3 regions of the Arthrobacter sp. FB24 genome follow, and region 2 is predicted to be linked to each of the others. Evidence: riboswitches for the same ligand, from Rfam matches in the RefSeq annotation. Region 2 holds a riboswitch; each other region holds the start of a gene.
What was found. A riboswitch is a leader RNA that binds a small molecule or an ion and turns the genes downstream of it on or off. The one in region 2 is predicted to bind S-adenosylmethionine.

Region 1 (4,171 bases), 1.8 Mb from region 2:
CCGCCGTGGTTGCCCACGCGGTGGACGTGAGCATGCGCCGGACCGAAGCCGTCACCGCGCGCGAGAAGGCGCCGGTGCTGCTGCGCGTTCGCCAGTCCTGAACAGGTTCCTACTACCCCGGAGCGCGCTATGGAAACCGAATACGCAACAGTCGCCGGCCACGATGTCACCACCATCACCTGCGTCTGCGGAAACACCGTCAGCGACGAAGGGCTGATCCAGGCCAACTCCGAAGGCATGCCCGTCCACCTTGGCGAGGGCACTCCTGTCCCGGCCGGACTGGCCGAGTGGCCCGGGGATGAGGACCTCTACACGCTGTGCCCGGCATGCGGCCGCGTCTACCATGACACCGTCATCGAAGAGACCGGCACCGCGCCAGTCGCCTTCACTGTGGACGTTGCGGCCGCCCCGATAGCTGAAGCGATCCGCCTGCACTGGGAGCTGGACACCTGACTTTCGGCGCGGCAGGTCTTCGTAGCTTGGCGCTGATCAGGGGCGGGATGGTCAGATCTGTTTGAGCGCCTGCTCCAGGTCGCGGATGAGGTCGTCAACATCCTCGAGTCCTACCGACAGGCGGACCACGCCGTCGCTCAACCCGATGGCGGCCCGGCCATCCGGCCCCATGGCACGGTGCGTGGTGGTGGCCGGGTGGGTGATGAGCGTCTTGGCATCGCCGAGGTTGTTGGAGATGTCGATGATCCGCAGCGCGTCCAGCAGGGCAAAGGCTGCTTCCTTCGCCGTGCGGCCCGCCGACGGCAGAAGCTCCAGCGTGAGCACGGTACCGCCGGCCTTCATCTGCCTGGCCGCCAGCTCAAACTGCGGGTGGGACTTCAGCAGCGGGTACTTGACCCAGCTGACCGCCGGCTGGCCTTCCAGCCACTCGGCCAGGCGAAGCGCGGAGGCCGAGGAATGGTTGACGCGCAGCGCCATGGTTTCCAGGCCCTTCGTCAGCACCCAGGCGTTGAAGGCTGAAAGCGCCGGCCCGGTGTGGCGCATCAGCTGCTTGACCGGGCCTTCGATGAACTCCTTGGTGCCCAGGATGGCGCCGCCAAGGACCCGCCCCTGGCCGTCAATGTGCTTGGTGCCGGAGTACACCACCACATCCGCGCCGAGCTCCCCGCAGCGCTGCAGCAGGGGGGTGGCAAAGACATTGTCGACGACGACGGTCGCCCCGGCAGCGTGGGCCAGTTCGCTGACCGCGGCGATGTCCACGATCTCCTGCATCGGGTTCGACGGCGACTCGAAGAAGACCGCCGTCGTCGGTTCCGCCAAAGCGGTCCGCCACTGTTCCAGGTCCGGGCCGTCCACGAACACCGTTTCGACGCCCCACCGGGGCAGGATCTCGTTCAAAATGACAAAGCAGGAGCCGAACAGCGACCGGGCGGCAACCACCCGGTCACCGGCAGCCAGCAGGGCACCCAGTGCCGTAAAGACGGCGGACATGCCGGACGCCGTCGCAAAGCACGCTTCGGTGCCCTCGAGCAGCCGGAGGCGTTCCTGGAAGGTGGCCACGGAGGGGTTGCCGTACCGGGAGTACACAAACCGTTCGTCCTCGCCGGTGAATGCCCGCTCGGCAGCTGCCGCGGATTCGTAGACGAACCCCGAGTTGAGGAAGATCGGCTCGGCGGTCTCCTGGAAATTGGTGCGGTCAAGTCCGCCGCGGACAGCCTGGGTGTCAGGGCTCCAGCCAGCGGCGTCGGGATTGAAGGTCACTTAGTTCTTTCCGAGATTGGTGGGCAGGCCGCGGTTCTTCCAGCCGTTGACGGTGCGTTCGCCGTAACGGTCCGGTTCGCCTTCGAAGCCTTCGAGGACGTTGTAGGCGGTGAACCCGGCCCGGGTGGCGGCAATGGCCGCGGCAACGGACCGGACACCGGAACGGCAGAGGAACACCAGTTCGACGCCGGAGTCCTCGGGGGCCTGCTGCTTCAGCTGGTCGACAAAATCCGGGTTGGGGATGCCGCCGGGGAAGGTCCACTGGATAAAGAGGGGATCGTTATCCGTGGCTTTGGTGTCCGGGATGCCGATGTGCGCCCACTCGCCCTCAGTGCGGACATCCACCAGGACGGCGCCCTGCTCCAGTTTGGCCCAGGCGTCCTGCGGGCTCAGGTCTCCGGCGTAGCTCATGCGTGGCCCTCGAAGCCTTCGCCCGGGAAGTCGGCGTCGAACTCAAGTTCGTCCACTGCGGTTGCCACCGCCGCGTCGGAGCTGGCGACTGCCTCGGGCAGGATCACGGCCTGGGCAACGATCACGCTGGTGCCGTTGAAGGTTGCCGCCGGGCCTCCGTGCAGGACATAGCCGTCGGCCAGTGCTGCGGAGATGCGCTCGCAGAACGAGCGGTCGTCGGGGCCGGTGATGAGCCGGTAGGCCAGCCTTTCCTGCGGCAGTGCCAGGGCCGGTTGTTCCTGGCCGGCGGCGTCTGGTTCGGCTGCCGGGGCCAGCTGTGCGGGTGCGTCGGACACGACGGATCTCCTTCTCTCACGCTTGCAATTCGAATATCGATATGCCGAGTATTCACCTGAGGCACCCCGCCGTGGAAGGAGGGTTGCCGACCGGCCAGTCAGGGCTTGGCGCCGGTTCTCATTACTCCCCAAAAACGTAACACTTACGACGGCGGCCCGCACCGCCGTCGTCGTCATCTTCCGTAACGGGAACGCCCGCACCGCGGCCCCGCATCCGCCCCGGCGGTACCCCCGGCTGCAGTTACAAAAGACCCTGCCGGGGGGATAATGACGGGAGATGAACCGCTGTAACGCCGGATGAAATCAGGCAGCCGTGAATGAATCGAATCGGAATACAGGCAGTCCCATGCTGCACTTCGGTTGGTTTGTGGGTCACGGGTTCGGCGTCCAGGGGTGGGGTACGCCCGGGTATGGCATCGGGTACGACTGGAAAAAACCCGCCCTGTACCAGCACGCCGTGCGGGAATTCGAGCGGGCAGGGCTGGACCTTTTCATCATCGAGGACTCGCTCACCGTACCGGACACGTACGGCGGAAGCGCCAAGGTGTCGCTGGCGCAGGCGTCCTTTGCGCCGAAGCACGATCCGCTGGCACTGGTGCCCTACCTGCTCTCCGCCACGGAACACCTGGGCATTGTTCCCACGGTGAGTGCGTCCTTCTACCCGCCGTTCACCGCTGCCCGGCTCCTGGCCACGCTGCAGCATTTCTCCAGCGGCCAGCTGGGCTGGAACGTGGTGACCTCCGGCAGCGATCTTGCTGCGCAGAACTACGGGCTGGACCAGCAGATCGAGCATGACCTCCGCTATGAGAAGGCGGAGGAATTCGTGGACGTGGTGCGCAAGCTCTGGCGCAGCTGGGAGCCGGACGCCATTGTCGAGGATCCGGACGCCGGCATCTTTGCCGACCATACGAAGGTCCATCCGATCAACCACGACGGCCAATTCTTCAAGGTCCGGGGCCCGCTCAACACCGCGCCGCTGCCTGAGGAACCGGTGCTGGTGCAGGCCGGGGCGTCCCCGCGGGGCAAGGCTTTCGCGGGCGGCAACGCGGACGTCGCAATTGCCCTCGCCAGGGGCGCGGACGGCATGAGGGCCTACCGTGATTCGATCCGGGCCGAGGCGGCCGCGGCGGGGCGGGACCCCGACGACGTCAAGGTGCTGTTTGTCCTCAAACCCACCGTGGTGGGCTCCCGGGCCGAAGCGGACGAGCTCCGGGAGCAGCGCCGCCAGCTCACGCAGCGCGACATCGACAGCCAGCTGAACTCCATCTCCTACCTCTCCGTGATCGACTTCCAGCAGTTCGACCTCGACGCCCCGCTCCCCGAGCTCACCACGAACAGCAACCAGGGCACCCTGGATCATTTCGCCAAGGCGGGTCCTCCCGGGTCCACGCTGCGCCAGCTCCTGCAGGCCCGCAGCGGCGGCGCCGGGGACAGCATCATCGGCACGGCCGAGGAAATTGCCGACTACCTCGAAGAAACCGGCGTGCAGGTGGGCGGGGACGGCTTCCTGTTCTCGGGTTTCGTTGATCCGGCCACCGTTCATGGTGTGCTGGACCGGCTGGCCCCGGTGCTGCGACGCCGCGGGCTGCTCCGGACAAGCTATGGCGACGGCGGCTTCCGCCGGAACCTGCTGGACTTCTAGTGCCATGGGCGGCGGCAGCGGAGAGTTCCTGATCGGCACGGCGCACCTGCGCGCCAGGGACGTCGCCGAA
Region 2 (4,171 bases):
CAAAGGCGATCTGCTCGGCAGTGCTGCTGGCCCCGATGGAAATGACGGCACAGCGCCGGACCCGGTCAGGGAAGCTAACGGCCCATTCCAAGGCGCGGGCTCCACCCAGGGATCCGCCCAGGACGGCGTACCAGCTGTCGATGCCAAGGGCGTCCGCCAACCGGGCCTCGGCCGCAGTGGTGTCGCGCAGGGTCACCAGGGGGAAGCGCGAGCCCCACGGCCTGCCGTCCGGCGCGGGAGTGGAAGGCCCGGTGGAGCCGTAGCAACCGCCCAGGATGTTGATGGAAACCACGAAGTACTTGTCCGTATCAACCGGGGCGCCGGGCCCGGCAAGCTGCTCCCACCAGCCTTCTTCGTCACTGGCTCCCCTGGTAACGTGCGTGCTGCCGGTCAGGGCATGCTGCACCAGCACGGCGTTGGAACGGTCCGCGTTCAGCGTGCCCCACGTCTCGTAGGCGAGTGTGACGTCCGGCAGATGCCCGCCGGCTTCAAGGTCAAGCCCGCCGATGCCCTGGAACCTGACGGTACCGTCGGGGACAGTGCCTGCGGTTTTGCCCGCGGTGGTTTTCACGTCACGGGCTGACAGGCTGTGGCTGGATGTTTCGGGTACACCGCTGCGGGTGACGGCAATCGTCATCTGAGGACCTCTTCTTCGCGCTTGCCTGCCGCCAACTGGCCGGCAGGCCAGGTCTTCACCCGGGGCACCCCGCCGCGAAAGGAGGGTTGCCGGCCAGCAAGCCGGGGCTGTCGCTGGCACTCATGACCTTTAAAGAGTCTACGAAATGCGTCCCCGCAATGGCGAAGAATGTGACAGCAATATGACTCCCGGCGTCGAGACGCCGGGAGTCATACGCGTCAGTCGCCCTTGGCGGCGCGGAAACCGGCGTCGAGGTCGGCGATGATGTCATCGATGTGTTCCAGCCCCACCGAGAGGCGGACCAGGCCCGGCGTGACCCCTGCCACCGCCTGCTGTTCCGCCGTCAGCTGGCTGTGCGTGGTCGACGCCGGGTGGATGACCAGCGAGCGCACGTCACCGATGTTTGCGACATGCGAGTGCAGTTCCAGCGCGTCCACGAACCGCTTGCCGGCCTCGGCCCCGCCAGCGATGTTGAAGGACACGATGGCTCCGGTGCCCTTGGGTCCGTACTTGCGGCCGCGCTCGTACCAGGGGCTGGACGGCAGCCCCGCGTAGGCCACGGATTCGACGTCGGCCCGTGCCTCCAGCCATTCGGCGACGCTCACCGCGTTGGCCACGTGGCGCTCAACGCGCAGGCTCAGCGTTTCCAGGCCCTGGGCGATAAGGAAGGCGTTGAACGGAGAAACGGCCGAGCCGAGGTCCCGCAGGAGCTGGACGCGGGCTTTCAGGATGTAGGAAAGGTTCGCGCCCAAGGCGCCCCCGGCGCCGAGGTCCCGCGCGTAGACAAGCCCGTTGTAGGTGGGGTCCGGGGTGTTGAAGCCGGGAAACTTCTCCGGGTCCTTGCCGAAATCAAAGTTGCCCGAGTCCACGATCACGCCGGCAATGGCGCTGCCGTGCCCGCCAAGGTACTTCGTTGCCGAGTGGACCACAATGTCGGCACCCCATTCCAGCGGCCGGATGAGGTAGGGCGTGGACAGTGTATTGTCCACGATCAGCGGGACACCCGCCTCGTGGGCAACGCCGGAAACGCCTTCGATGTCCAGGACATCCTGGCGCGGGTTGGACACCACTTCGGCAAAGAAAAGCTTGGTGTTTGGCCGGACTGCGTCCTTCCATTGCTGGAGGTTGTCCGGGTCCTCGACGAAGGTCACGGAGATGCCGAACTTCTTCAGGGTGTGGGCCAGCAGGTTGTAGGTGCCGCCATAGAGGCTGGGGCTGGCCACCACGTGATCACCGGCTTCGGCGACGTTGAGGATGGCGAATGTTTCGGCCGCCTGCCCCGAACTGAGCAGCAGCGCCGCCAGGCCGCCCTCAAGGCTGGCCACGCGCTGCTCCACTGCGTCCTGGGTGGGATTGCCGATGCGCGTGTAGATGGGCGCCAGTTCGGCCAGCGCAAAGCGGTTGGCAGCGCTCTCGGCGCTCGGGAACACGAACGACGTCGTCTGGTAGATGGGGAGGGCCCTGGCGCCGGTGGCGCTGTCCGGCTCCTGCCCGGCGTGGATCTGGCGGGTTTCGAAAGACCAGGCATTGGACATTGAAGACTCCTTCTAAAGAAAGGCACCACAGGCGGACGCACGGTATGCCGGGCCGGTTCTGGTGCCGCGCTTGCCGACCGGCGGTTGCCGGAGGCCAGGTCCTCACCCGGGGCACCCCACCGCGGAACGAGGGTTGCCGGCCAGCAAGCCGGGGCTCAATGCTGGCGCTCATGACCTTGACCCAGTGTAGAAACGGAGCAATCCGTCTGAACAGGTTTGTGACGAAGGACGTCGGCCGCATGATTTTCGTGGGCTTCAGGGCCCTCCGCCATGACATCCCATCTCGGTAAGCATACCCTTAGCTGAGAGCTCCATCACAAAGTGCCAAGATGAGGGCATGCGCATGGATCACGTCTCTTACGCCTGTGAACAAGATGGCTTGGCTGCCACCACCGAACGTATTGCAACCGCCCTCGGCGTCGAAGCCGTTAAGGGCGGGGTACACCCCCGATTTGGCACCCGCAACATGATTATCCCGCTCGCCGGGCACAAGTATTTGGAGGTCGTGGAGGTCCTTGACCACCCGGCATCCGACAAGGCTCCGTTCGGGCAGGCTGTCCGGGCACGCTCCGCAGCTGGCGGCGGCTGGATGGGCTGGTGCGTCGAAGTGGACGACCTGGCACCGTTCGAAGAACGCCTCGGCCGCTCGGCTGTCAACGGCAACCGCAAGTTCCCGGACGGCCGCGAACTCGTCTGGAAGCAGATCGGTATCCTGGGCCTCATTGCAGACCCGCAGGTACCCTACATGCTCAAGTGGGAAGGCGACCCGGAGCTTCACCCGTCCAACGCCTACCCGAGCAACGTCAAGATGTCCAGCCTCACCATCGCCGGCTCGGCCGAGCGCGTCACGGAATGGCTCGGGCAACCGGTCGAGAAGCCCTTGGAGGATGTGGCCGTTGAATGGGTCGCCCCGAAGGGGACGCCGGGAATCCTCTCCGTTACGTTCGAAACCGCCTCCGGGGCAGTAACCATCTAGCCCTCTTACACCGTGTGGTCCTCCGGGCCACGGGCAGCGCGCTGCCTTTACGAACTTCGGCCGCTATCAGCGGGTGCCAACGACGTCACCCACCGATAGCGGCCGAATCCTTTTAAGCGGTTGCCGGCTAGCCCAGCCCGATGGCCTTGCCGAAGAGGCTGAAGCCGACGAACGCCACAATGTCCAGCAGCGCGTGGGCGATCACCAGTGGCATGACGCGGCGGGTCTTCGTATAGATCCACGCAAATACCACGCCCATGATGGCGTTGCCGATGAACGGACCGAACCCCTGGTAGAGGTGGTAGCTGCCCCGGAGCATGGAGCTGGCGAAGATGGCCAGCGGCATGCTCCAGCCAAACTTGCCGAGCCGGTCCAGCAGGTACCCCACCACGATGACCTCCTCCACGATCCCGTGCCGTACGGCGGAGAGAATCAGCACGGGGATGGTCCACCAGTAGGCGTCGAGCGCACTGGGGATGATGGCCGTGGTGATGCCCAGCGCCCGTCCGGCGGCGTACAGCCCCAGGGACGGTATGCCGATCAACGCCGCGAGGCCCAGCCCCTGCAGCAGGTCCTTGCCGGGACGGGCGAAGTTGAAACCGAGTTTGCGGAAGGCCGAGGCCCCGGACTCCCCCGCCGTCCGGTGCTCGGTAAGGAAGTAGATGACCAGCACCACCGGCACCAGAGCGAAAACAATGTCCAGCAGCTGGTACGTGAGGTCGAAGTATTCGCGGCTGCTCTGGGAGCGGTTGAGGGTGGAGGTCCCTTCCGCCAGGGGTGCCCGCGTCAGCTTGTCCAGCAACTGCACCACCGAATACACGGCGGACTGCCCCAGCGACAGACCCAGGACAATCCAGACTTCTAACCGCAGACGACGGCGGGAGGGAACCAGCATGTTCCTATCTTGCCTTCACTTTCTGGTTCTTTCCTGTCCGCCGCTTCCGGCCGGTCGCAGGGCAACGCTTCCGCTGAGCCGCGCGGTCCGGGGCCTATGCTTGGAATTTATGAGTGCGCCCGGAAAAA
Region 3 (4,171 bases), 1.5 Mb from region 2:
CCGGCTACCGTGCCGACGCTTCGGAGCAGCCAGTCCGCGGAATCGGCGGGATAGCCGGGACGGACCCGGTCATAGTGTTCGCCGCCGTCCTGGAAACTCCGGCCGAGCTCGTAGCGGCGCTGGTGGTGCAGTTTGGGGCCTCCCCGTGCCACGTGCAGTCTCCTTCGGGCAGGCTGGAATTCTTACCCCTCGAATTTACCGCACACGCCGCACCCTCAGTCTTCGGTGCAGGGCGCTGCGCCGGCGGTGCCTGGAGTGTTGGGTGCCCAGTCCGGGTAGCTGCGGGTGTCGTTGGCAGGCACCCAGCGGCCCGAGTCCACGACATAGTCCCAGCCGAGGCCGGTCCGGCGAAGTTCCTCGATCCCGGCGAGCAGGCGCTGGGCATCCTCCAAGCGGGAGCCGACGCCGAAGCTTGCCCGCAATGAGCCTGACGGCAGTCCCAGCCGCTTCAGCAGCGGGTGGGCGCAGAAGCGGCCGTCCCGGAGGCCCACGCCATGTTCGGCGGACAGGTAGGCCGCGACGAGGCCGGCGTCGTAGCCGGCGACGGAGAAGTTGACCACCCCGATGGTGTCATCCGTGTCGCTGAAGATCTGGTGGACAGCGACGCCGTCGATCTTCCGCAGTCCCTCAACGAGGAAGGACCGGATGGCCGTCTCATGGGCGTGCCACAGTTCCTGGTCCAGGGCGCCGATAACCTGGGTGGCCCGGGCCAGGGTGGCGGCCCCGAGGACGTTCGGTGAGCCGCCTTCATGACGTGCCGGCCCGGTGGTCCAGCTAACGGAGTCCAGCCGCGCCTCACGTACGGCTCCGCCGCCTGCGAGGTGGGGCGTCCCGGCGTCGAGCCAGTCCGGCCGGCCCACGAGGACTCCGCTGCCAAACGGCGCGTACAGCTTGTGGCCTGAGAAGGCGAGGTAGTCGACGTCGTCCGCGGCGATGTCGATGCGGCGGTGCGGGGCCAGCTGCGCCGCGTCCACAACGATCCTTGCGCCGTGTTCGTGAGCCAGTGCGGCCAGCTCGCGGATGGGGAGGATTTCGCCGGTGACGTTGGAGGCGCCCGTAACGGCCAGCAGGCTGATGTCACCGTGCCGGAGCTCGGAACGCAGGTTCTCCAGGGTGGCCCTGAGCGTCGGGGCGGCCACAACACTCCGGTGCGGGACGCCCTGCCAGGGGAGCAGGTTGGCGTGGTGTTCGATGTCGAGGTACAGCACTTCGCCGATGTGGCGGCCGTCGGCCACCGGCAGGCATCCGGCCAGCAGGTTCAGTGAGTCCGTGGTGTTCCGGGTGAAGATGACGGAATCGTCCGCCCTGCCGCCCACGAACCCGCGGACGATGTCCCGGGCATTTTCGTACACCGACGTGCTGATCTGCGAGGCATAGCCCGCGCCGCGGTGCACGCTGGCGTAGTACGGCAGGATCTCGTTGAGGTAGGCCGAGACAACGGACAGCGCCGGGGCCGATGCGCCGTAGTCCAGGTTCGCGTAGCGGACGTGGCCGCCCTGGATCAGCGGAGCCTGGATCTCCGCGCCGGTAACGGCGGAGAGGGGGCGCTGGGCGACGGTGAACCGCGGGTCCAGAAGGCCTGCAGTGGACGTGGTTGCGGTGTTTGCGGGGAAAGTGGCAGTAGTCATGGGGACCTCACTGTAAAGGGACCCCGCACTCCGGGGATCCGCGCTTGCCGGGTCCGTTCCGGACCGGCCTGGTCGTCACCCGGGGCACCCCACCGCGAATGGAGGGTTGCCGGCCAGCAAACCGGGGTTTAGCGCTGGCACTCGTGACCTGTTTCGAGATTAGGACATTCACCGCGCCGCGGGAAAGTCAGGGCGATTGTTAAGCTCTTTGTTACGCGCGGCGGAAGAAGGGGGCCGGCGCCGAATATAACGACGGCGGACACCCCCTAAGGAGGGCATCCGCCGTTGTTTATTCGGCACGCTCTTGAATGTGCCTGCCGGGGTGCGCCCGCGACGGAACCTCTTGGCTCCGGGCCCGACGCCGGGGGCGGGGCGCGCGTTAGAGGAGGTCGTCCAGTTCCGGGTTCAGCCGCTTGAGGACCTCTGAATGAAGGATTGAATTGGTGGCCAGGGCGTTGCCGCCGAAGGGGCCGTCCACTCCCTCAAGTGAGGTGAAGCGTCCGCCGGCTTCGGTGACGATCGGCACCAGCGCCGCCATGTCATACAGGTTCAGCTCCGGCTCGCAGGCGATGTCCACCGATCCCTCGGCCACCATGCAGTAGGACCAGAAGTCACCGTAGGCGCGGGTCCGCCAGACCTCTTCAGTGAGCCCCAGGAATTCGTCCAGGTTGCCGCGTTCCTTCCAGCCGCCCAGGCTCGAATAGGAGAGGGACGCGTCAGACAGCCTGGAGACGTTCGAAACCTTCAGCCTGGTGGCAGCCGCAAGCGACCGTCCCATGTAGGCACCCGCCCCCTTCGCGGCCCACCAGCGCTTGCCCAGGGCGGGCGCGCTGACCAGGCCCACCACCGGCTCGCCCTCATCCACGAGGGCGATCAGGGTAGCCCACACCGGCACGCCGCGGACGAAGTTCTTGGTGCCGTCGATCGGGTCGATGATCCAGCGGCGGGAACCATGCCCGGAACTGCCGAACTCTTCACCGAGGACGGCATCTCGCGGACGGGAACGGGAGAGCTGGCCGCGGATGGATTCTTCAGCGGCCTTGTCAGCATCCGTTACCGGCGTCAGATCCGGTTTGGTTTCAATCTGAAGGTCCAGCGCCTTGAAGCGGCTCATGGTCTGGGAGTCAACAGAGTCGGCCAGGACATGGGCGAGGCGCAGGTCATCGTTGTAGCTCGAAGCGGGTTGGGTCATGGTTCCAAACTACCGTCTCTGTGGCCGGCCGGCCGGGATGTCACGAAACGATGCCGAGTTCCTTGGCATCCTGTGCTTCCATCCGGGGGTCTGTGCCGAGCAACCGACGCAGGGACGCCAGGCGCGCTGCACCGGACGGGCCCGCGTGTCCTTGGGCCACCCAGGCGTCCACACCGCAGTTGACGGCGGAGGCATCGTGCTTGCAGCCGCGTTCGCAGGCATCCGTGCCGGGTTCCAGATCGGGGAACGAGCGCAGGATCCGGTCGGGATCCACGTGGGCAAGGCCGAAGGAGCGGATGCCGGGCGTATCAATGATCCAGCTTCCGGCGGGCGCGTCACTGATCCGCAGGGCAAGCGCCGACGACGACGTGTGCCGCCCCCGGCCGGTGACGGCGTTGACGCCTCCCGTGGCCCGCTCAGCACCCGTCAGGGCATTGACCATGGTGGACTTCCCTACGCCGGAATGCCCGAGCATCACGGTGACCTTGCCGTTGAGGTGCGCCCGCAGCTGCGAGACAGCGTCGCTGTCCAGGCGTGCCGAGAGTCCGTCATCGGAGCGTGCATCGATTCCGGAGGCCGCGGCGTCGGCTGTCCGGCTGATGATCACGGGGAAATCAAGGTGCCGGTAGTTGGACAGGAGCTCCGTGGGATCCTTGACGTCCGCCTTGGTGACCAGCAGCAACGGCTCAATCCCGGCGTCGTATGCCGCCACCAGGGCGCGGTCAATAAAGCCGGTGCGCGGTTCCGGATTGGCGGCGGCAACCACCACCACAAGCTGGTCAGCGTTCGCCACCACTGCCCGCTCGATGGGGTCCGTGTCATCGGCGCTGCGCCGCAGCAGCGTGCGGCGGTCCTGGATCTTCACGAGCCGCGCAAGCGTGTCCGGTGCCCCCGAAACATCTCCCACCAGGGACACGAAGTCCCCCGCGACCACGGGCGAACGGCGCAGTTCACGGGCGCGCGCGGCAATCACCGTGCGCTCGTTCCCGCTGTCCTCGCCCACCACCGCCGTATAGCGCCCGCGGTCCACCGTGATGATCCGGCCGGTCACGGCGTCGTCATGGCTGGGCCGGTCCTTGGTCCGGGGACGCGAGCCTTTCTTGTTGGGGCGGATCCGGATATCGGACTCGTCCCAGGAACCGGTGCTACGCCCCACGGGCCTGTTCCGTCTGCCGGCCCGGCTGTTGTGTCAGCATGGATTCCCAAAGTTGCGGAAAGTCCGGCATGGTCTTGGACGTAGTGCCGATGTCTTCCACTTCCACGCCGGGAACGGCGAGGCCCAGGATGGCCCCTGCGGTGGCCATGCGGTGGTCCGCGTAGCTGTGCACGACGCCGCCATGGAGCTTCGCGG

Region 1: linked by a shared signal. The riboswitch ahead of ARTH_RS19540 (DUF1737 domain-containing protein) and the one ahead of ARTH_RS06675 (bifunctional o-acetylhomoserine/o-acetylserine sulfhydrylase) in region 2 are both predicted to bind S-adenosylmethionine.
Region 3: linked by a shared signal. The riboswitch ahead of ARTH_RS13490 (aminotransferase class V-fold PLP-dependent enzyme) and the one ahead of ARTH_RS06675 (bifunctional o-acetylhomoserine/o-acetylserine sulfhydrylase) in region 2 are both predicted to bind S-adenosylmethionine.

What each region holds. Positions count from the first base shown of each region.
Region 1 covers NC_008541.1:4,340,552-4,344,722, reverse strand. Annotated here, with positions in the region: gene ARTH_RS19560 (glutamate--cysteine ligase 2) at 1-101, shown strand, start outside; gene ARTH_RS19555 (hypothetical protein) at 130-453, shown strand; gene ARTH_RS19550 (O-succinylhomoserine sulfhydrylase) at 505-1,713, opposite strand; gene ARTH_RS19545 (rhodanese-like domain-containing protein) at 1,714-2,124, opposite strand; gene ARTH_RS19540 (DUF1737 domain-containing protein) at 2,121-2,390, opposite strand; SAM riboswitch class IV at 2,473-2,585, opposite strand; gene ARTH_RS19535 (NtaA/DmoA family FMN-dependent monooxygenase) at 2,806-4,101, shown strand; gene ARTH_RS19530 (aromatic amino acid ammonia-lyase) at 4,106-4,171, shown strand, end outside.
Region 2 covers NC_008541.1:1,475,880-1,480,050, reverse strand. Annotated here, with positions in the region: gene metX (homoserine O-acetyltransferase MetX) at 1-637, opposite strand, end outside; SAM riboswitch class IV at 650-765, opposite strand; gene ARTH_RS06675 (bifunctional o-acetylhomoserine/o-acetylserine sulfhydrylase) at 856-2,172, opposite strand; SAM riboswitch class IV at 2,234-2,348, opposite strand; gene ARTH_RS06670 (VOC family protein) at 2,510-3,148, shown strand; gene ARTH_RS06665 (CPBP family intramembrane glutamic endopeptidase) at 3,276-4,043, opposite strand; gene ARTH_RS06660 (histidine phosphatase family protein) at 4,153-4,171, shown strand, end outside.
Region 3 covers NC_008541.1:2,978,013-2,982,183, reverse strand. Annotated here, with positions in the region: gene ARTH_RS13495 (class I SAM-dependent methyltransferase) at 1-152, opposite strand, end outside; gene ARTH_RS13490 (aminotransferase class V-fold PLP-dependent enzyme) at 216-1,628, opposite strand; SAM riboswitch class IV at 1,664-1,777, opposite strand; gene hisN (histidinol-phosphatase) at 2,008-2,820, opposite strand; gene rsgA (ribosome small subunit-dependent GTPase A) at 2,861-3,976, opposite strand; gene aroA (3-phosphoshikimate 1-carboxyvinyltransferase) at 3,966-4,171, opposite strand, start outside.